4 regions of the Enterobacter sp. Taxon_8 genome follow, and region 4 is predicted to be linked to each of the others. Evidence: predicted binding sites of a transcription regulator. Region 4 holds the regulator's gene; each other region holds the start of a gene.
What was found. Region 4 encodes PurR, which represses purine synthesis genes. Its sites were predicted from a motif close to CANGCAAACGTTTGCNTG; they were not measured.
Positions count from the first base shown of each region.

Region 1: a site for PurR is predicted at 3,540-3,557, ahead of pyrC (dihydroorotase). Genes of this name have one in related genera too.
Region 2: a site for PurR is predicted at 3,625-3,642, ahead of tusA (sulfurtransferase TusA). Genes of this name have one in related genera too.
Region 3: a site for PurR is predicted at 3,204-3,221, ahead of AC4IBF_RS16870 (nucleoside-specific channel-forming protein Tsx). Genes of this name have one in related genera too.

Region 1 is NZ_CM177989.1:2,870,463-2,876,243, reverse strand. It holds gene AC4IBF_RS13720 (YceO family protein) at 173-286, opposite strand; gene solA (N-methyl-L-tryptophan oxidase) at 347-1,465, opposite strand; gene bssS (biofilm formation regulator BssS) at 1,582-1,836, opposite strand; gene dinI (DNA damage-inducible protein I) at 2,110-2,355, opposite strand; gene pyrC (dihydroorotase) at 2,430-3,476, opposite strand; gene AC4IBF_RS13695 (lipoprotein) at 3,604-4,164, opposite strand; gene mdtH (multidrug efflux MFS transporter MdtH) at 4,288-5,496, opposite strand; gene rimJ (ribosomal protein S5-alanine N-acetyltransferase) at 5,733-5,781, shown strand, end outside.
Region 2 is NZ_CM177989.1:322,456-328,236, forward strand. It holds gene AC4IBF_RS01485 (AI-2E family transporter) at 1-871, opposite strand, end outside; gene AC4IBF_RS01490 (MFS transporter) at 1,017-2,234, shown strand; gene AC4IBF_RS01495 (DcrB family lipoprotein) at 2,239-2,796, opposite strand; gene AC4IBF_RS01500 (7-cyano-7-deazaguanine/7-aminomethyl-7-deazaguanine transporter) at 2,869-3,534, opposite strand; gene tusA (sulfurtransferase TusA) at 3,702-3,944, shown strand; gene yhgN (NAAT family transporter YhgN) at 4,007-4,600, opposite strand; gene asd (aspartate-semialdehyde dehydrogenase) at 4,780-5,781, shown strand, end outside.
Region 3 is NZ_CM177989.1:3,531,606-3,537,386, reverse strand. It holds gene secF (protein translocase subunit SecF) at 1-895, shown strand, start outside; gene AC4IBF_RS16880 (VOC family protein) at 1,038-1,403, shown strand; gene AC4IBF_RS16875 (helix-turn-helix transcriptional regulator) at 1,418-2,098, shown strand; gene AC4IBF_RS16870 (nucleoside-specific channel-forming protein Tsx) at 2,187-3,065, opposite strand; gene AC4IBF_RS16865 (SadB/YajI family lipoprotein) at 3,336-3,875, opposite strand; gene nrdR (transcriptional regulator NrdR) at 4,028-4,477, shown strand; gene ribD (bifunctional diaminohydroxyphosphoribosylaminopyrimidine deaminase/5-amino-6-(5-phosphoribosylamino)uracil reductase RibD) at 4,482-5,585, shown strand; gene ribH (6,7-dimethyl-8-ribityllumazine synthase) at 5,673-5,781, shown strand, end outside.
Region 4 is NZ_CM177989.1:2,606,245-2,612,025, forward strand. It holds gene AC4IBF_RS12280 (MFS transporter) at 1-628, opposite strand, end outside; gene cydH (cytochrome bd-I oxidase subunit CydH) at 792-881, opposite strand; gene purR (HTH-type transcriptional repressor PurR) at 1,179-2,204, shown strand; gene punR (DNA-binding transcriptional activator PunR) at 2,222-3,133, opposite strand; gene punC (purine nucleoside transporter PunC) at 3,248-4,447, shown strand; gene cfa (cyclopropane fatty acyl phospholipid synthase) at 4,746-5,781, shown strand, end outside.

The DNA of each region.
Region 1 (5,781 bases), 260 kb from region 4:
ATGAACGGGAAGAGGTGATATTGCAACTGAAATAATTGTCTATTGATTTTTATTTTATTTATTTCAGCGTTTTTGAACAGGATCAATAAATGTAATTCAATGTCTTCGTGCAAGATGAAATTGAGAGTTTCAGCAAAGCTAAATAAACGTCAATTATTGTCAATCATGGTTTTCAATAAAATACGATGTAAACAAAATCAATAATGGCCAGCAGCGCCCACAGTAAGATATAGAGCATAAAATGCTCGCGAATATTCTTCATAAGAAAGTTAACGATCCTGCGCATAACGCCCCAACATGCAGTGTAAATGAAACGGGCTCCGGGACGTCCGGAGCCCGTGGCGGATTATCCGTTAAATCGCGAGAGGGAGAAGGGCGTCAGATCAAACTGCGGCGTGATGCCCTGGGCAAACTGTGCGGCGATCTCGCCCAGCACGGACGCGAACTTAAAGCCATGGCCGCTCAGCCCGGTAATCAGCAGGACGTTGTCATGCCCCGGCAGGGTATCAATGATAAAGTCTTCATCCGGCGTGTTGTCGTAGGTACAGGCCGCGCCATACAGCAAGCCACCGACGCCCGGAAGAATAGTGCGCAGGAACGAGAAGGCCTCTGAACCATCCTGTGGCCAGGCGCCGAAGGGCTTACGCTCGTCAGGGGAGGAGATAACCTGGCCCCCGTTGTGTTTACCGATTTTCAGCGCGTCTTTCTCGGAAGGGAAACCGTAGAACTGATCGCCATTCGGCAATTCGCCGGTAAAGGCCGGGAATTTATTCTGCGCGCTGTAGCGCCCATCCGACTGGAACCAGGAGAAGACCTTACGCACCGGCTGGACAGGCAGTTCCGGCAGCAGGCGCGTGACCCAGGTTCCTGCGCTGACGAGCAGGCGGGACGCTGAATAGTCGCCGTCAATAGTCGTTACCGTGACGCCATTCTCGTCATGGGTGATAGCCTCTACCGGACAGTTAAACAGCTGCGCGCAGCCGGCTTTCGCGGCAAGATCGATCCAGGTTTTGATCGCTGTTTCACAGTGCAGCACGCCGGAGTGGGCTTCAAAGAGGCCAATGTAATCGTCGGGGACGGTAATTTCAGGCCAGCGCGCGGTAATGCCCGTCGCGTCCAGCTTCTCGACATCAAGATTAAAGGCTTTTGCGCTGCGCTCGACGCTGGCGAGAAAATCAGAATGGGAAGGGCCAAGGTTGATAACGCCGGTACGCTCGAAAATACGCTCTTCGGTCTGCTTCGCCAGCTCGTCCCACAGCGTCTGGGCGCGAAGCACCAGCGGTACATAGCGCTCGCCTTCTCCATACGCATGGCGCATGAGGCGGGTATCGCCATGATGGCTGCCCTCCGAATGAGGAGGAAGATGGGCATCGATCATCAGGACCTTCAGGCCTGCCTGTGTTGCGTAATAACCGGCGGCGGAACCCACGGAGCCGCTACCAATAATGATTAAGTCGTATCTCATATGCATCTCGTAAACTGATGTTTTGTTAGCAGAGTAATTAACAACGCGGGGTTAGACAAGGGAGAAATAAATAAGGCACCGCGAGGGTGCCTGTAGAGAGAAAAGTGGGCATAAGCTTAGTGCCGTTTATACTCATTTTCCTGATAGTCGCCAGATTCTATTTTTGCAATACCTGCTTCTAAAATAGAAATAAACTGACGGGCGACGTCTGTTGTTAGCCACAGCGTCTGTCCAACTTCCGCTTCTTCACGGTTGAGTTGATTCGGGGTCTGGTAGTGCAAACGCAGCATCAGCGCATCGTAGCTATCTACGGTACTGATATCCCAGCCTACAAGTGGATGGGTCTGGATCACTTCACTATTCTTTTCCATTATAACCCCCTTAATGCGTGTTAGAAGACAACGGCTTTGAGGTTCAATGCATGTTTTTCTGAAAGCATCTTCAGTATACCAAGTAATAAGGGTTCCGACGGGAAAAATAAACAGCTGGCAACACATTTTTCTGCTTTTTAGGATTGTTCGAACAATAAAACACCATCTTGTTCACGATTCTTAAAGAAGATGCCGAATTAATTTGAACTTGCAGGATTTTTAGACAAAAAAAAGCCGGGGCGACCCGGCAAAAAACACAATGAGGGAGCAGTGTTAATCTGTGATAAACCAGTCGTCTGCGCTTTCCCACGTTTCCTGCAGGATTTCGCTGATGCGATCTTTATCTTCTTTCGCAGCACCAATGACGGAGAGGTTGTTCGCCGAGGCGTAACGCACCGTTACGGCACCCGCGTTATCGGGAAAGGTGTTGTTAATACGGCGGGATAATTCGCCTGCCAGTGCATCAAGCGCGCCGGCAGGCAGAACGGTAGTTTTGGCTATGGTGACTTCAATACGCATAAATGCCCCCTGTGTAATATACTGTTTATTTATACAGGTATATTATCTTTTTGACAACAAGGGGGATTGATTTTTTAACGTTTTACCGTCCAGTTAACGGTTTCACCCGCCAGGAATGGGATCAGCGTATCATCCGTCAGGGCAATGGACTCCTCAACGTGGCTCGCTTTCCGCTCCAGCTCGATGAAGGTGTCGTTGACCGGCAGGCCGTAGAAGCGCGGGCCGTTAAGGGAGCAGAATGCTTCGAAATGTTCCAGCGCGTTCATCTCTTCAAATACGGTTGCGTAGCTGGCAAGCGCCGTTGGGGCGTTGAAGCAGCCTGCGCAGCCGCAGCTCGCCTCTTTACGATGGCGGGCGTGAGGTGCGGAGTCGGTACCGAGGAACGCGCGGGAGAACCCGCTGGCGACCAGCTCGCGCAGCGCCTGCTGGTGGATGTTGCGCTTGAGGATAGGCAGACAGTAGAGGTGAGGGCGCACCCCGCCCACCAGCATGTGGTTACGGTTAAACATCAGGTGCTGTGGCGTAATGGTGGCAGCGATAAGATCGTTGCCGTCACGCACGTACTCTGCCGCGTCTTTGGTGGTGATATGCTCAAATACCACCTTTAGCGCGGGCAGGCGCTGGCGCAAAGGCTCCATCACGGTCTCGATAAAACGGGCTTCACGGTCGAAGATATCAATCTCCGCGTGCGTGACTTCACCATGGACCAGCAGCGGCATACCCAGTTTCTGCATGCGTTCCAGAACCGGCATGATGGCATCAATGCTGGTGACGCCGTGGCTGGAGTTGGTGGTGGCATTCGCCGGGTAGAGTTTCGCTGCCGTAAAGACGCCTTCGTTAAACCCACGCTCCACTTCGTTCGGGTCCAGCGAGTCGGTCAGATAGCAGGTCATCAGCGGGGTAAAATCGTGTCCCGCAGGCACGGCATCCAGGATGCGCTGGCGATAGGCTATCGCGGCATCGACGGTGGTGACTGGTGGAACCAGGTTAGGCATGACAATCGCGCGGCCATAAATTTCGCTGGTATAAGGCACGACGGTTTTCAGCATATCGCCATCGCGCAGATGGATATGCCAGTCGTCAGGGCGGCGGATTTTAAGAACCTGGGGTTGTGCAGTCATGGAAGCTCCGGCTTGTCAGGAATCAGTCATAAGGATGGCTGTTTTTGCCGGACACAAATCATAAGCGGAAACGTTTTCGTTTGCACACTTTTCCGTGAAAAAAAAGGGCGCCGCAGCGCCCTTCAGGTTAATCGGTGAAAGGAATGATAATTTCGCCCGGTTTCACCTCTATGCCCTTTGCGTATTTTTTCGCCAGGGCTTCACCCTTGCTTTTGTCTTCACTTAAGACGTACGCGGGCTGCTGGTTAAAATAATTACGCAGCGACTGGTTCAGATAGGGCATCAGGGTTTGCAGAACCGGTGCCATCTTGTCCGGAGACACCTGCGCATCGACCACTTCCATCTCCTGCAGGAAAATCGCCCCTTTCTCTTTGTTGAAAACAGGGAGTGCCTTCAGCTTGAGCTTAATGTTGGCTTTCTGATTGCCAAACAGGGAGGACATATCGAGGTCCGCATCACCGGCCAGTGTGACTTTGTTTGGCTCTTCACGTCCGATCTGGCTACTCAGGTTTGTGAGCACGATATGCGCGTCTGCCAGCCCCGGCACGCCAATGTCTTTCGAGAAATTGTTATGCTTTTCCAGCGCCTGATTAATTTCCTGTTCACTGACGGTATATTGCGTGAGCTGGTTACAGCCAACCAGCAGGCCGCTGACAACTAATGCAGCGGCAAAGACAATTTTCTTCATAGTGTTCCTCAACGAAAAATCGGCGCTTCTGTCCTGTTACGCCAGTATGTCAGCGTGAATTGGCAGAAACCAGCAGAAAAAACTGAGAAGTGGGGCGGGAGAGGCTCCCGCCCGAGGGAAAGGCTACGCGCCAGGCTCGAGCATGCCGCTCGCACTGCGTTTCTGGCTGAACTGCCACCACAGGGCGAGTAGCGTCATAAAGCCCACCGCGCCCAGCATCATCCACGGGAGTTCAGGTTGATTTAACGCTTTGCCGGCATCAAACAACCAGCCGCCCCCGGCGTAACCTAATGCCCCGCCGAGCGCCAGCCCCAGGCGGCTGAACCCCATATAGCTGCCGCGCGCACGCGCATCCGCAAGCGAGGCGCTCAGCGTTTCGCGGGCAGGCTCGGCGATGATTGAGCCAATATAGAACGTGCAAATCAGCGTAAACAGCTGCTGGAGAGAGTTCACCAGACCGATCGGCATCATGCTCAGCGTCATCAGGAGCAGCCCGGCCATCAGGCGATGCTCCAGACGAAAATGCCGTTCGCTCCAGCGGGCAATCGGATAAAGCAGCGTTAACGACAGGCAGGCTTCAATGGCGTACATCCATTTTACGGCTGCAGGCGTGCCCGCAATATCGTTAACCATGATCGGCAGCATCAGCATGACCTGTACGGCCAGCATGTAGTAGCCCGTCAGGGTCAACACATAGGTGACAAAACGCCTGTCGCGCAGGACCCGGCCAAGCCCTTCCCGGACCGGCGCTTTGACCGTCGACAGCTTCCAGGCGGGCAGGAACAGGCCATTAAACAGCGCGCACAGAATAAAGAGCACCGCCCCAGCCGCACAGACCAGACGGAAGTCATACTGCAGCAGCCAGCTTCCCAGCAGGGCGCCGATAACCGCCCCGGCACTGTCCTGCATCATCAGAATCGAGAAGAAACGGCCGCGGTGCTGAGGGCGAATCAGCTTCACCACCAGCGCGGTACGTGGCGGATCGAACAGCGTGCCCCCGATGCCGGAGAGAAAGCAGGAGAACCAGAGCAGCCAGGGCTCCTGGGCGACCGCCATCGTGGCAAACCCTGCCGCGCGCAGCAGCATACCGGTAACGATCATCGGTTTAGCGCCAAAGCGGTCGGCAATGGCCCCGCCAAAGACGCCCAGACCCTGCTGGACAAACTGGCGTAGCCCCAGGGCAATGCCGACCATTAATGCCGCCCAGCCCATTTGATCGACAAAGCGGATCGATATAAGGGGAAAAACGACAAAAAAGCCGAGCACGACCAGCATGTTATCGACGAGCAGGAAATATTTACCCAGGCTCCTGGCCTGTGATACGCGGGACATTTTCCCTCCAGGGAAAATAAGATGGTGAGCACGCTAACATTCTGCGTTGTCGCCGCGTTTTTTCCCACCCCCGGGCGTGACAATATTTTTTTATCAAAAGGCTGCTTTGATAGAGAGTTCTCATCGAAAATAGTGAAAAGCGAGAAAAATGGTATGTCACTGTTTTCACAGACGGCGCAGGCGCAGGTATAGTAAAGCTAATGGGTAAGCAGAAGTGACGGGAAGGAGTGGGATCGATGTTTGGCTATCGCAGTAATGTGCCAAAAGTGCGTCTGACAACGGACA
Region 2 (5,781 bases), 2.3 Mb from region 4:
ACATGCCCAGACGGTGTCCCATCATGCGCGGTTCAAGAATATTGCCCAGCACCATATGCACGACGAGGAACAGCGCGCCGACCAGCATGCATTCGTAGAAACCGTTGAACAGAAACGCCTGAATCATCGGCGGCACGGCGGAAAGCACCGCGCCAATATTCGGCACGTAGTTCAGCAGAAATGCCAGCACGCCCCACATCAGCGCGAACTGCACGTCCATCAGCATCAGGCCCAGCCAGACAATGACCCCGGTCCAGACGCTCAGAAGCGTTTTCAGCGCCAGATATTTTGAGACGCCCTTCAGTGCCCGGTGTAATCCGGCAATGTGAATTTGTGGGTTGTTCAGTGCAAAGCGCAGCTTATAGGGAACGTGGCGGACTTCGAACAGCATAAACACTACCGTCATGACCAGCAGCAGAATGCTGGCCATCGCGCCGGAAAGCCCCGTCATCAAGGTGGTGGCGTAGGTCATGACCTTCTCGGAGTCCATTCTGCGCAGCATCCGTTCGGGTGAAATATGCAGATTAAGAAAGGGTACCATCTCCTGCAGCGCGACAATTTTACGCGTCAGCTCTTTGTTGTACTGCGGCAGCATGGTGGAGAATTCGCTCAGCGATGCCGCCAGTACGCCGAAGAGCGCCGTCAGGCCAATCAGCATAACAATAACCACAATGGTGATGGCTACCGGGCGGCTGACTCCCCGACGTAAAAACCAGGTGACCAGAGGATTAAGCACAATGGCAAAAAAGAGCGCCAGCAGGAGCTGAACAATAATGTCGGCGGCAGCATGAATACCCGCAAGGATAACCACCAGACAGGCGAGTTTTAATAAGATGTGAAGTCCTGCTTTGTCGGACGGGTTAGCGATCATGCGTGTTCCTTAATATGATGACCCGGTAAGTGTAGTGCCCGGGCTTCGCTTCGTCTGGAGCCGTTAATCTGAAAGTCGGTGCTGATTTTCTTATTGCGCCGTGGTAATAGTGAAACACGGTTGTAAAAAATCCAGGTAAAACCCCATGCCCGAACCTGCCGCTGAACCGGCACTGAGCGGATTGCGCCTCAATCTGCGCATCGTTTCCGTTGTGATTTTCAACTTTGCCAGCTATCTGACCATTGGCCTGCCGCTGGCGGTCCTGCCGGGCTATGTCCATGACGTGATGGGCTTCAGCGCCTTCTGGGCGGGGCTGGTCATCAGCCTGCAATATTTCGCCACGCTCCTGAGTCGCCCCCATGCCGGGCGCTACGCGGACCTGTTCGGTCCAAAAAGCATTGTGGTGGTGGGTTTATGCGGCTGTTTCCTCAGTGGCCTGAGCTACCTGCTGGCTGCCGCAACCAGCCACTGGCCGCTGGTCAGCCTGGCGCTGCTCTGTCTGGGCCGCGTCATTCTCGGCATCGGACAAAGCCTGGCGGGAACCGGCTCGACGCTCTGGGGCGTTGGGGTTGTCGGCGCGCCGCACATTGGCCGGGTGATCTCCTGGAACGGGATTGTCACCTACGGGGCAATGGCCCTCGGGGCGCCGCTCGGCGTGGCCTGCTATGCGCTTGGCGGGCTGTATGGGCTGTCTATCACCATTATGGCGGTCGCGCTGCTGGCAATTCTCTTTGCGCTGCCGCGTCCGAAAGTTAAGGCCAGCAAAGGCAAGCCGCTGCCGTTTCGGGCGGTGCTGGGGCGCGTCTGGCCGTACGGCATGGCCCTGGCGCTGGCAACCACCGGCTTTGGCGTAATTGCGACCTTCATCACCCTGTTCTACGACGCCAAAGGCTGGGACGGCGCGGCCTTTGCGTTAACCCTGTTTAGCTGTGCGTTTGTAGGTGCCCGCCTGCTTTTCCCTAACGGCATCAACCGTCTCGGCGGGCTGAATGTGGCGATGATCTGCTTTGCGATAGAAATTGTCGGGCTGCTGCTGACCGGAATTGCGATGGTGCCGTGGGTCGCCAAAGTGGGCGTGTTCCTCGCGGGGGCTGGCTTTTCCCTGGTCTTCCCGGCGCTGGGCGTGGTGGCGGTAAAAGCCGTGCCGCAGCAGAATCAGGGGGCGGCGCTGGCGACCTATACGGTATTCATGGATATGTCTTTAGGCATTACCGGCCCGCTGGCGGGGCTGGTGATGGCCTGGGCAGGCGTGCCGGTGATCTATCTTGCCGCGGCGGGTCTGGTTGTTATTGCGCTGCTGCTGACGTGGCGGCTAAAAAAATGGCCCACGGTGCAGGCACCGGAGGCCACGTCATCGTCGTGAAGCGTTACTGGATCACGATGGTGTTAATGATGTTTTCAGCGGCCGTCTGCGCTTTCTGCTGATCTTCCGCTGGCAGGGTGATCTGCAGGGTCAGCAGTTTGTTATCGACCTTGCCCAGCACGACAGAGGAGTAAGCGGTCTGGCCTTTTGCGGAGATGATGCTGTCGAGCTGCTGCAGCTTATGGCCTTTCAGCTCGATGGATTTATTGGTCACGACCTGCAGCTGCGGGTCGCGGCCGCGCTGCTGATCTTCAAGACGTTTGGACAGGACGGCCAGGTCTTCGCTGGTGTCGTCGCCCACAATCACAATGACCGCTTTCTGCCCGGTTGCGTCGGAGTAAACGTGCATGTTGTTCGCCTGGGTGCCCAGCTTGCCGCTCTGGTCAGTCATATCGGCTGGCAGAGAGAAACTGAGTTTGCCATCCATCAGATTCACCGGCTGGCCGGTCGCATTGCTTTCTGCGGATGCGCCCTGAGCAGGCGTTTTCGTGTCGCTGTTATCACAGGCTGCAAGACCCACAACCAGCAGGCCAATCCCGACATATTTAACCAGATTGCGCATTGACTTCTTCCTTTCGATAAACGGCCATAACGGCTCATTCGCTCATCTTATCACAACTGATAAAGCGAACCCTTAACCAGCCTGCAATGCTGTGATTTCAGATTTATCTGCCAGCCTTTTCAGCAGCATATTGAGCAGCACGCCGTACATCGGCAGGAAGAAAACAATGCTGATGAGGACCTTGAAGCAGTAGTCCACCAGCGCGATTTCCATCCAGTGCTCGGCCATGAACGCATCCGGGCTGCGCCAGAAGGCGATGAAGAAGAAGGCCAGAGTATCGCTCACGTTACCGAACAGCGTGGAGGCGGTTGGCGCCATCCACCAGCGATGATTCTGACGCAGGCGGTTAAACACATGCACGTCGAGGATCTGCCCCAGCGCGTAGGCCATAAAGCTTGCCGCGGCGATGCGGGCAACGAACAGGTTGAAGTGGGTTAACGCCTCAAAGCCCTGCCAGCTTCCCATATAAAACAGAGACGAAATCACGTACGAGATGAACAGTGCCGGGAGCATGACCGAAAAAATAATACGGCGAGCGAGCGGTGCGCCAAAAATACGCACGGTCAAATCCGTCGCGAGGAAAATAAACGGGAAACTAAACGCGCCCCAGGTGGTATGGAAACCAAAGATGGAGATCGGGAGCTGCACCAGATAGTTGCTGGAGGTGATCACCAGCAAATGGAAAAGCGAAAGCCAGAACAACGCTTTTACGCGCTGAGATTCAGAAAACTGCGTCATATTGTGACCTTTTTATACGTTGGGGTGAGGGAACCCAATAAAAACCGCAGCATGATACTGCTTTGTCAGGACATTGCAATGGTTAGTTTTTACGCAATCGTTAACCTGGTTTGCATTGATCGCAACCGGGCGTAAACTACAGCCGTTTTTATCAGACCGAGAAGATCATGACCGACCTGTTTTCCTGCCCAGACCACACTCTTGATGCCCAGGGCCTTCGCTGCCCGGAACCGGTAATGATGGTACGTAAAACCGTGCGCAACATGCAGACCGGTGAAACGCTGCTGATCGTTGCCGACGACCCGGCCACCACGCGCGATATTCCCGGTTTTTGTACCTTTATGGAGCATGAGCTGGTGGCACAGCAGACAGAAACGCTGCCGTACCGGTATTTGATTCGTAAGGGCTGAGTGGGCGCCTCTGCGGCCTGATGCCCTCACCCCGGCCCTCTCCCACAGGGAGAGGGAGAAAGTCATCCCTTCATCCACGCCCGAATGCCGTCCAGGAACATCTGCGTTGCCATCATTACCAGAATCAGCCCCATCAGGCGCTCCAGCGCGTTTACCCCTTTTTCGCCCAGCAGGCGCAGGAACAGAGATGACTGCAGCAGGATAATAAATGTTCCGCCCCAGGCAATCAGCAGGGCAATCACCAGATGGCTCATCTGGTTCGGATACTGGTGCGACAGCAGCATCAGCGTGGCCAGAATGGTCGGCCCGGCAACGAGGGGAATCGCCAGCGGCACAATAAACGGCTCTTCACCCGCAGGCAGGCCGCTGCTGCTGCCTTCCGCGCTCGGGAAAATCATCTTAATCGCAATCAGGAAAAGAATAATCCCGCCGGAAATCGACACGGTTTCGGCGCGCAGGTTCAGGAATGCGAGGATTTTTTCACCCGCAAACAGGAAGATAAACATCACCAGCAGGGCGATGAGCAGCTCGCGGATCATGATCGCCCGGCGGCGCTTCGGTTCGGTGTGCTTCAGCACCGACATGAAGATCGGCAAGTTACCCAGTGGATCCATAATCAGGATCAATAAAACCGCCGCGGAAATGATTTCACTCATCTTTAAATTATCCCTGATACTTAGTAGTGTTATTTCGATGATTAGCGCTTTTTCTGATTGCCGGGCAATCATCGATTAATTTCGCTTGCGACTTTGGCAGCATTTTGTAATGTGAAGCATATCCCAGTTCAATACTGGCTTGCACAATCAGCACACACCCTCAGCAGGAAAAAAATGCTATGAAAAACGTTGGTTTTATCGGCTGGCGCGGTATGGTCGGCTCTGTACTCATGCAACGCATGGTTGAAGAGCGCGATTTCGACGCTATCCGCCCGGTCTTCTTCTCCACTTCCCAGCTCGGCCAGGCTGCTCCGTCCTTTGGTGGTACCACAGGCACGTTGCAGGATGCTTACGATCTGGAAGCGCTGAAGGCACTCGACATTATTGTGACGTGCCAGGGCGGCGATTATACCAACGAAATCTATCCAAAGCTGCGTGAAAGCGGCTGGCAGGGCTACTGGATTGACGCGGCCTCGTCGCTGCGCATGAAAGATGATGCCATCATCATTCTCGACCCGGTGAACCAGGGCGTGATCACCGATGGCCTGAACAACGGCGTAAAAACTTTTGTTGGCGGCAACTGCACCGTCAGCCTGATGCTGATGTCCCTCGGCGGCCTGTTCGCTCAGGATCTGGTGGAGTGGGTCTCCGTGGCGACCTACCAGGCCGCGTCCGGCGGCGGCGCGCGCCATATGCGCGAGCTGCTGACCCAGATGGGCCAGCTGCACCAGAGCGTTGCGACCGAGCTGGCAAACCCGGCATCCGCTATTCTGGATATCGAGCGTAAGGTCACCCAGCTGACCCGCAGCGGCGAGCTGCCGGTGGATAACTTTGGCGTACCGCTGGCCGGCGGTCTGATCCCGTGGATCGACAAACAGCTGGATAACGGCCAGACCCGCGAAGAGTGGAAGGGCCAGGCTGAGACCAACAAAATCCTCGCGACCGCGAACACCATTCCGGTTGACGGTCTGTGCGTGCGTATCGGCGCGCTGCGCTGCCACAGCCAGGCCTTCACCATTAAACTGAAAAAAGATGTGTCTATTCCGACCGTGGAAGAGCTGCTGGCCGCGCACAACCCGTGGGCAAAAGTAATTCCAAACGATCGCGATATCACCATGCGCGAGCTGACCCCGGCTGCCGTTACCGGCACGCTGACCACGCCGGTTGGCCGTCTGCGCAAG
Region 3 (5,781 bases), 930 kb from region 4:
CTTCGGCATTTCAGGTTTCCTGCTGATTCTGTCCATCGTCATTATGGGCGTGAAAGGCTTTAACTGGGGGCTCGATTTTACCGGTGGTACGGTAATTGAGATCTCCCTGGAAAAACCGGTCGATATGGACCAGATGCGCGAATCGCTGCAGAAAGCGGGCTTTGAAGAGCCGCTGCTGCAGAACTTCGGCAGCAGCCGCGACATCATGGTACGTATGCCGCCGGTGCACGATGCCAACGGCAGCCAGGAGCTGGGCAGTAAGGTTGTTAGCGTGATTAACGAAACAACCAGCCAGAACGCGGCGGTTAAGCGTATTGAGTTCGTCGGCCCAAGCGTAGGTGCTGACCTGGCGCAGACCGGTGCGATGGCGCTGCTGGTGGCGCTGATCTCCATCCTGGTGTACGTCGGTTTCCGCTTTGAGTGGCGACTGGCGGCCGGTGTGGTTATCGCCCTGGCGCACGACGTGGTGATCACCATGGGCATACTGTCGCTGTTCCACATTGAGATTGACCTGACGATCGTGGCATCACTGATGTCCGTTATCGGTTACTCGCTGAACGACAGTATCGTGGTATCTGACCGTATTCGTGAAAACTTCCGTAAGATCCGTCGCGGTACGCCGTACGAAATCTTTAACGTGTCGTTGACCCAGACGCTGCACCGTACCTTGATCACCTCCGGTACTACCCTGATGGTGATCCTGATGCTGTTCCTCTTCGGTGGTCCGGTACTGGAAGGCTTCTCGCTGACCATGCTGATTGGTGTCACCATCGGTACGGCGTCGTCTATCTACGTTGCGTCCGCCCTGGCACTGAAACTCGGCATGAAGCGCGAGCACCTGCTCCAGCAGAAAGTCGAGAAAGAAGGGGCGGATCAGCCGTCCATTCTGCCGTAAGGCGACGTTTAGCGCGTTATCGAAATCCCGGTCGGTTGACCGGGATTTTTTTTATCTGCTCCTGACAAACACTCCTGACAGTATGCTGTCAGGAGCCCTGTCGTAGACTCCTTCTGAACCCAAACAACAGGCAGGAGGATGTATGAAAAGCGTCATTAACTGGTTTGAAATTCCGGTCTCGGATATGGATCGCGCCATCAAATTTTATGAGCCCGTGATGCAGCTTGCGCTGCGTCGCGAGAAAATGGACTGTGCGGAGCTGGCCGTTTTCCCGCATGAGGATCCGGGTACCGGAGGCGCACTGGCAAAATTTGACGGCGTTACACCGTCTTTGCAGGGCGCTATTATTTACCTGCATACTGCTAATCTGGCGGCCACGCTCGATCGCATCGCTTCTGCGGGCGGCGAGTGCGTGTTTGGCCCGCTGGAACTGCCGCATGGCATTGGCACTATCGCCTTGTTTACCGACAGCGAGGGCAACCGCGTCGGGCTCCATCAACCTGCCTGAGAGCGGACAAAGTTATGACCCGACGCGCTGACCGTTTGTTTCAGATTGTGCAGATCCTGCGGGGCAGGCGTCTGACAACGGCAGCGCATCTCGCGGACCGGCTTGGCGTGTCCGAGCGCACGGTATATCGCGATATCCGCGACCTGTCGCTTTCCGGCGTGCCGGTGGAAGGTGAGGCGGGAAGTGGATATCGGCTGATGTCGGGCTTTGACCTGCCGCCGCTGATGCTGACAAATAAGGAGTCCGAGGCGCTGATCGTCGCGATTCGCCTGCTCAAAACCTGGGGTGGGGAATCGCTGTCGCGCGAGCTGGAGTCGGCTCAGGAGAAGGTGCTGGCGATTCTGCCCGAGGAGAGCCGCCGAAAGGCGGAGCAGACGCGGATCTACGCCCCGGACTTTTGCATGCAAAGCCACTCCCGCAGCGATTTTGACATGATTCATCAGGCGATTTCCGCCCAGCGCGTGCTGGCGCTGCATTACCGTGATGAAGCCGGACAGCTGTCTAAACGTGAGGTTCAGCCGCTGGGGCTATTCTTCTGGGGAGAGCGCTGGCTGCTGGCTGCGTGGTGTGAACGGCGCGATGACTATCGCTGTTTCCGGCTCGACCGATGCCTCAATATTGTGGCTACGGAGAGGCGTTTTAGCGAGAGCGCGGACAGGTCTCTGGCGGATTTTTTGCGGAAGGTGAAGCAGTAAAAGGCCGGGTGGCGGCTACGCCTTACCCGGCCTACATTTGGGTCGTAGGCCCGGTAAGCGTAGCGCCACCGGGCGAAACCCACACTGATTAGAAGTTGTAACCTACAACCAGGTAACCACCCCAACCGGTAGAACGGACGTTTTCTTTCATCCAATTCAGGTCGGCGTCGTCGTTCCACTGGCCGCCGTTGTGCCAGTAACGCGCCACTACAGAGTAGTGCCAGTGATCGTAGTTCAGCGCCAGGATGTGGCTGGAGGCGATGGAGTCGTTAGTACGCTGTTTAATACCGTTCTCTGCGTAACCGCTCTTATCTCCCAGTTCTGAACCCCAGTCGAAGTTGGTGAAGCCGATGTAGCTCAGGTTACCGCCCCACAGCTGAGTGATTGGTACAAAGTATTTCACTTTGAAACGGTAGCCATCCCACTCATTCTGGTTTTCTGCACCGTAGTTCTGCCACTGGTATTTCGCGTAAACGTTCAGGGACAGGCTCATTGGCAGGCCGGTGTCGATGTCCGTACCCAGACCCATATACCAGGTGCTCTGACGACCTGACTCGTTGCGGCCCATGTCGTAGATATAGTTGTTCGCGAAGTACCACTCTTTGAACGGACCGAAGCTGAGGTCGGTGCCGGTCAGCTTGTCGATGGAGAAGCGTGGTTCGATTTCCATGAACAGAGGGGAGCCATGGTTCCAGATACCTTTAGCCTGAGAGTTACCGCCGAAGAAGACCGGTGCATCCATGTAGCCGTAGAAATCAAACCAGTCTTTCTTGGCGAATGCTTCGTACTCCAGGTAGGTATCGTTGCGGATCTGTGGTCCGAAACGGGTGTGGTAGCTGCCGACTACGTTAACGCTCTGGTGCCACCAGTCGGAGAGGTATTGTGGTTTATCGTTTTCCGCTGCGTTAACAGTGAAAGAGGAAGAAAGTGCCAGCACGGCGCCAGCTGCGAGTAATGTTTTTTTCATAATCATGCCACTGATTGAAATTCCCTTTCGGGAGTGAAAAATGCGCGAATTGCGTTTCTAAATATTTCGTGTTTCTGCGGTGCCTATTATAGGAATCCCTGCTCACAAAAATATGTGTTGTTTCACATATCTCTCACACGCGTAATCGATTGCGTTCACGTTTGCGTACTTTAAACGGGCGGGATTGTAGCGGCAATCATTTATGTTGCCAATCCATACGAAATGTAAATGTTAGCGGAGTGACATTGCGCTCCGCTAAAAAGGAGGGGATTAGTGCGCGGCGGGTTGAATGTCGTGAATGCGGATAAAGCCTAACTGTTCCGGCGTAACGCCGCTTAACTGAAGCGGAATATCCACATCGCTTGGTGCTAAAACACTGGCCGGGGCGGTGAAGAGCTGATTCTTCACGTTCACCTCCTGGTAGTTCTCCGTTGTGCCCTGGATCTGCCCCCACTCGACGGTGCCGCTGAAGGCTGGCAGCGGATCGTTGGACTCTCCCTGGATGCGTAATGTTGCGCGAGTACCATCTGCGTTCGCCGCCACATTCACCAGAGACATTTTTAGCGTGCCGATCTGACTATTGAGACGCGCAGGCGTATTCGCGCCCGGCAGCAGATAAACCCCGCTGCTGGATTTGGCATTCAGCGCGTTTTGCTGGGTGATTTTCACCGTTTCTTTGTTCAGCTTGTCCATCGCCGTATTGAGCGTATTGACGCTCTGTTTCAACTGACGGACTTCGGTTTGCTGTGCACAGGCGCTAAGGGTGAAGAGGCTCCCCACCAGCAATATTTTCAGGTAACGTCTTGTCATTGCGTTTATTTCCTTGAAATAACGGATCGCCTTAATGGTAGCCAGCATCATCATGTGAGATATAGATCCTTTGTCTCAAAAAGCTCTTCCTTTGTTGTCAGGCCAGATCAGGGTAAAATGAAAATTAGTTAACCAGATAACAGGGATACCGTATGCATTGCCCATTCTGCTCCGCTGTGGATACCAAAGTCATCGACTCTCGTCTTGTGGGCGAAGGGTCATCCGTACGCCGTCGTCGGCAGTGTCTGGTGTGCAACGAGCGTTTCACGACCTTTGAGGTTGCAGAGCTGGTAATGCCGCGCGTGGTAAAAAGTAACGACGTGCGCGAGCCGTTTAACGAAGAGAAACTGCGCAGCGGGATGCTGAAGGCCCTCGAAAAACGTCCCGTCAGCGCGGACGACGTGGAGATGGCGTTAAACCACATAAAATCTTACCTTCGTGGTTTGGGTGAGCGTGAAGTGCCAAGCAAAATGATCGGCAACCTGGTGATGGAGCAGTTGAAAAAGCTCGATAAGGTCGCCTATATCCGCTTCGCCTCGGTCTACCGCAGCTTCGAAGACATCAAAGAGTTTGGCGAAGAGATCGCCCGCTTACAGGATTAAGCTCATGCAGGATGAGATTTACATGGCGCGAGCCATGAAGCTGGCGCAGCGCGGCCGTTTTACTACCCATCCCAACCCGAACGTCGGGTGCGTTATCGTCAACGATGGCGAGATTGTAGGAGAGGGGTTTCACTATCGGGCGGGCGAACCGCATGCCGAGGTTCATGCGTTGCGCATGGCCGGTGAGAAGGCGCGCGGTGCCACAGCCTACGTCACGCTGGAGCCCTGCAGCCATCACGGGCGTACGCCGCCGTGCTGTGAAGCGTTGATCGCGGCGGGTGTTTCACGCGTGGTCGCATCGATGCAGGACCCAAATCCGCAGGTGGCTGGACGCGGTCTGTATCGCCTGCAGCAGGAAGGCATTGACGTCAGCCATGGTCTGATGATGCAGGATGCGGAAGCGCTTAATGAAGGTTTCCTGAAGCGCATGCGCACGGGGTTCCCGTATATTCAGCTCAAGCTGGGCGCCTCGCTGGACGGCCGTACGGCAATGGCAAACGGTGAAAGCCAGTGGATCACTTCTCCACAGGCAAGGCGCGATGTGCAACGTCTGCGCGCGCAAAGCCATGCTATTCTCACCAGCAGTGAAACCGTTCTGGCTGACGATCCGGCCATGACCGTGCGCTGGGACGAGCTGAATGCCGATACCCAGGACCTGTACCCGCAGGAGAACCTGCGTCAGCCGCTGCGTATTGTCATTGATAGCCAGAACCGCGTGACGCCGGAGCACCGCATCGTGCAGCAGCCGGGGGAAACCTGGATTGCCCGCACCAAAGAAGATACGCGCGAATGGCCGGAAGGCGTGCGCAGCATTCTGGTGCCGGAGCATAACGGCCATCTGGATCTGGTGGTGCTGATGATGCTGCTCGGCAAGCAGCAGGTGAACAGCATCTGGGTAGAGGCGGGGCCAACGCTCGCCGGTGCGCTCTTACAGGCCGGGCTGGTGGATGAACTGCTTGTTTACGTTGCGTCTAAACTGTTAGGCCACGACGCGCGCGGCCTCTTTGTGCTGCCCGGCCTTGAAAAACTGGCCGACGCACCGCAACTCACATTTAGCGAGATTCGTCCGGTAGGTCCGGATGTCTGCCTCCACTTAACGACAGCGTAATTGCTCCTGAAATAGGGAAGCAGTGCGCAAAGTATTATGATAAAATCCGCCCCCCTGCGGGGCCAAATGAACCCGTAAAGGAAGAGTATGAACATTATTGAAGCTGCTGTAGCTACCCCGGACGCTCGCGTCGCCATCACCATTGCGCGTTTCAACAACTTCATCAACGACAGCCTGCTGGAAGGTGCGATTGACG
Region 4 (5,781 bases):
TGGTAAGCAGCGCGGAAAGCACCTGCGGGCGCACCAGCACCGACAGCTCCTTACGCACTTCCGGACGTTCTCCGGCGCTGCCTTTCGGCAGGGAGAAGAACAATGCCACCATCGCGACCACGCCCAGCCCGGCCGTCGCCAGGAAAGACATACGCCAGCCGATCGCTTCTCCCAGCCAGGTTGCAGCAGGAACACCGCCGATGTTAGCGATGGTCAGCCCCATAAACATGGTGGCCACGGCGCTCGCCTGCTTATGTTTTGGCACCACGCTTGCCGCCACGACCGACCCCAGCCCAAAGAACGCGCCGTGGTTGAGGCTTGTCAGAATACGCGACAGCATCAGCGTGGTGTAGTCCGGCGAAATGGCCGAAAGCACGTTGCCGAGGGTGAAAATCGCCATCAGGAAAATCAGCGCATTGCGGCGCGCGCGATGAGAAAGGAGAAGCGTCATCAGCGGCGCCCCCACCATCACGCCGATAGCGTAGGCGCTGATCAACATGCCAGCCGCAGGGATCGAGACGTCCACGCCGCGGGCGATGACGGGCAGTAACCCCATCGGGGAGAATTCAGTGGTGCCAATCCCAAAAGCGCCAATCGCCAGGGCCAGCAGGGGAAAATTGATTTTCATGCGTAAACTCCGGATGCCGTGTCACGTGGTGACACAGAACAAAGAAGCGGAAAGCATGACATCAATCACAAAAAATGAGAAGTTAACAAAATGGCAAAAGATTTTTGCCAGAGAAGTAACAATCCGGGGAGTCGGGAGGGAGAAGGCTCTCCCTCCGCGTAAATCAGTGCAGCGCAGCCGTCAGACCGGCCACAACAATCAGAGCCAGCACAACAACGGTGGTGAACAGCGAAAACTTAAGATCGGAACTCATCAATTTTTCTCCTTTTAATCCCCACACGAAAAGTGAGCTTGCTCATTTTTGCACAGATTACGTCAAAAATCTTCCTGGATTTATACTGATAACCACTTTACCTCTTCCCCTTTTCATCAAGATAGGACAAAATTCCACGCTAAATTTATTAGCGTACCGGCCATTGACCCCCTCCTGACGTCCCGTGTCGTTTTCCCGGCGTGCCGCAATTCAAGATTGCGTGATAAGGGTGAGAGAAGGCAAACGTTTACCTTCAAGTTTTTCAGGAGCTTAGGATATGGTCTGGAGTGACATTTAATGGCAACAATTAAAGACGTAGCAAAACGCGCAAACGTTTCCACTACAACCGTATCACATGTAATTAACAAAACCCGCTTTGTGGCGGAAGAGACGCGCAACGCCGTCTGGGCAGCGATCAAGGAGCTGCATTATTCGCCAAGTGCGGTCGCGCGTAGCCTTAAGGTTAATCACACCAAGTCCATTGGATTGCTGGCGACCAGTAGTGAAGCGGCCTATTTTGCCGAGATCATTGAAGCGGTTGAAAAAAACTGCTTCCAGAAAGGCTATACCCTGATTCTGGGCAACGCGTGGAACAGCATTGAAAAACAGCGCGCCTACCTGTCGATGATGGCTCAGAAGCGCGTTGACGGCCTGCTGGTGATGTGTTCCGAGTACCCGGAATCCGTGCTGTCGATGCTCGAAGAGTATCGCCACATCCCCATGGTCGTTATGGACTGGGGCGAAGCGCGTGCAGATTTCACCGACTCCGTTATCGACAATGCCTTTGAAGGCGGTTATATGGCCGGCCGTTACCTGATCGAACGCGGTCACCGCGAGATTGGCGTGATCCCGGGTCCGCTGGAGCGCAACACCGGGGCGGGCCGTCTTGCCGGTTTTATGAAAGCGATGGAAGAAGCGCTGATCACCGTGCCGGAAAACTGGATCGTGCAGGGCGACTTTGAGCCGGAATCAGGCTACCGCGCAATGCAGCAGATCGTTTCCCAGCCGCACCGTCCGACCGCCGTTTTCTGCGGGGGTGACATCATGGCCATGGGCGCGCTCTGCGCCGCCGATGAACTGGGTCTGCGCGTACCGCAGGATATTTCCGTGATCGGGTATGACAACGTGCGTAACGCGCGCTTCTTCACCCCTGCGCTGACCACCATTCACCAGCCGAAAGATTCGCTGGGCGAAACGGCCTTCAATATGCTGCTCGACAGGATCGTCAACAAGCGCGAAGAGTCGCAGTCCATTGAAGTTCACCCGCGCCTGATTGAACGCCGTTCCGTTGCGGACGGTCCGTTCCGCGACTACCGTCGTTAATCCCTTTACGGGGCCAGCTACGCTGGCTCCCGTAACCATTCCCGGTTCAGCGTTTCGCTGTCCCCCAGATAATCCAGCAGCCAGGCCATGGCGGGCGAGACATCATTTTGTTGCCAGGTCAGGCAGCAGGCCGCGTCCGGGAACGGATTTTCCAGCGTCAGTTCAACCCATTCGCCGGTATTGATGCGCGGACGCGCAAAATGAACGGGCACCATCGCGACGCACAGTCCGGCACTGAGGCACGTCGCCGACGATTCCCAGTCCGGAGCCACCACCCGCCGCTGGTTGTCCAGAAGCCAGGTGATACGCTTGGGCAATGAACGGGACGTATCCTCCAGCACCAGCGAGGGCCAGTTGCGCAGCGTATCGTCGCTAAGCGGCCCGTCCATCGCTGCCAGAGGATGATCGCTGGCCACCACGCATTTCCAGCTCAGCATCCCCATGTCGCGAAAGGCGTAACGTCCCCCGACCGGGATCGCCTGCGTCGCGCCAATCGCCATCTCCGCCCTGCCGTCCGCCAGCGCATCCCACACCCCGTTGAACACCTCCTGCGAGACCCGCAGCTCAACGTCAGAGAAATGACGATAGAAATCGACAATCATCTGTCGGGTGCGTTCCGGCTTCACGATGTTATCCACCGCGATGGAAAGATGTCCCCGCCAGCCGTTGGCGATCTGCTGGCACTGTTCGCGGGTGATCTGCATTTTTTTGATAACAGAACGCCCTTCCTTCAAAAACCACGCCCCGGCGGGCGTCAATTCCACGTCACGATGCCGCCGCTCAAACAGCGGAACCGCCAGCCACTCCTCCAGTTGACGCACCGTGTAGCTGATGGCCGAAGGGACGCGGTGCAGCTCCTGCGCCGCACCGCTGAAGCTGCCGTTACGCGCGACAGCATCGACCACTTCAAGAGAATAATCTGACCACATTTTCTGCCTGCAAAAAATTTGAATGCACCCGCCAAATATTAGCGTTTCACAAGCGGCTTTGCACTCCCTACACTCAGCGCCAATGTATACCTGCCTCCTCAGGAGAATAAAATAATGCAACCCAGGAACGGTTTTTTAGTCTGGCTCGGCGGCTTAAGCGTGCTGGGCTTTTTGGCCACCGATATGTACCTGCCGGCTTTTGCCGCGATGCAGGAAGATTTGCAAACCCCCGCTGCCGCCATCAGTGCCAGCCTGAGTTTGTTCCTCGCCGGTTTTGCTTTTGCACAGCTGCTCTGGGGACCGCTCTCGGATCGCTTTGGTCGTAAACCGGTACTGCTGCTGGGTCTGGCCATTTTTGCGGTGGGGTGCCTGGGGATGTTATGGGTACGCGACGCCACCTGGCTGCTGGTGCTGCGCTTCGTTCAGGCCGTGGGCGTCTGTGCCGCGGCCGTGACCTGGCAGGCGCTGGTGACTGACTACTACCCGGCTAACCGCACAAACCGTATTTTCGCCACCATTATGCCGCTGGTGGGCCTCTCCCCTGCCCTGGCTCCGCTGCTGGGCAGCTGGATCCTCGCGCACTTTGACTGGCAGGCCATTTTTGCCACGCTGTTTGCCATCACGCTGGTGCTGATGCTGCCGGCGTTTGCCCTCAAGCCTGCGCATAAAAAAGAGGCGCATGCCGACGCGAAGCCGATTACCTTCACCTCACTGTTGAGCGCCAAAGCGTATCGCGGGAATGTCCTGATCTATGCCGCCTGCTCGGCAAGCTTCTTCGCATGGCTCACCGGCTCGCCGTTCATTCTGCACGATATGGGCTACAGCCCGGCAGCCATCGGCCTGAGCTATGTTCCGCAGACAATCGCGTTCCTTGTGGGCGGGTACGGCTGTCGCGCGGCGCTGCAAAAATGGGAAGGCCAGCAGATGCTGCCATGGCTGCTGGTGCTCTATGCGCTGAGCGTCATCGGGACCTGGGCCGTTGGCTTTATTCCGGGTGCCGGTCTGGCCGAAATTTTGATCCCGTTCTGCGTGATGGCCATTGCGAACGGGGCGATTTACCCTATCGTTGTGGCGCAGGCGCTGCGTCCATTCCCGCAGGCAACAGGCCGCGCCGCCGCGCTGCAGAACACCCTGCAGCTGGGTTTGTGCTTCCTGGCAAGCCTGGTGGTCTCGGCGCTGATTGCTACGCCGCTTTTGACCACCACCAGCGTGATGCTGTTCACCGTAGCGCTGGCGGTATTGGGCTATCGCATGCAGGCCTCCGCGCAGCGTGAGCAGGATAACGGTGCTCAGGTGGAAACCTCGCATGCCTGATTGCGCCAGAAATCATGTTATATTTCAGTGATTAGGTTGCTAACAATTTTCTATTGAATCACCAAATTTTGAAGCCTATACTAAATTTGGTTCGATTAAATACGATAAATATTAAGTGTTAACGGGAGCCGGAGTGCTCCCGTTTTACCATGGAAGGCATTTCGGCAAGGGTTATCTCCCTTCCTCTGTTCTACGTCGGATACTAGCCTCGCGGTATTTACCGTGAGATTTCTCACAAACCAAAAAAAGCGTCTACGCTGTTTGAAGGTTCTGATCACATCAGGGTGATGGAGAAGCTATGAGTTCATCGTGTATAGAAGAAGTCAGCGTTCCGGACGACAACTGGTCCCGGATCGTCAGTGAACTGTTAGGTCGAGCAGGCATCACTATCAACGGATCTTCGCCATCCGATCCCCAGGTTAAACATCCCGACTTTTTTAAACGCGTGTTGCGGGAAGGGTCGTTAGGCCTGGGAGAAAGTTATATGGACGGCTGGTGGGATTGTGAACGGCTGGATATCTTTTTTGCCAGCGTGTTGCGTGCCGGTCTGGAAAATCAACTCCCCCGCAATCTGAAAGACACTTTGCGTGTCGCCTCTGCCCGACTGTTTAACTTGCAAAGTAAAAAACGCGCCTGGATCGTCGGCAAAGAGCATTACGATCTCGGCAATGACCTGTTCAGCCGCATGCTGGACCCTTTCATGCAATACTCCTGCGCCTACTGGAAAGAGGCCTCGACGCTTGAAGAGGCTCAGCAGGCGAAGCTGCGTCTGATTAGCGAGAAGCTGCAGCTACAGCCCGGCATGCGCGTGCTGGATATCGGCTGCGGCTGGGGTGGGCTGGCATATTTTATGGCGAAGCATTATGGCGTCAGCGTGGTCGGCGTGACGATCTCAGCGGAACAGCAAAAAATGGCGCGGGAGCGCTGCCAGGATCTCGATGTGGATATCAGGCTGCAGGACTACCGTGACCTGAATGAACAGTTTGACCGGATTGTTTCCGTCGGCATGTTCGAGCACGTGGGGCCAAAAAACTACGATACCTATTTTGAGGTGGTGGACCGGAATCTGAAACCGGACGGCATCTTCCTGCTGCACACCATCGGCTCTAAGCGGACCGACAACAACGTTGACCCGTGGATCAACAAATACATCTTTCCGAATGGCTGTTTACCGTCCGTTCGCCAGATTGCCAACGCCAGTGAACCCCATTTCGTGATGGAAGACTGGCATAACTTTGGCGCGGACTACGACACCACCTTAATGGCATGGCATGAACGTTTCCAGAAAGCCTGGCCAGAGATTGCGGACAACTATTCTGAACGATTCAAACGAA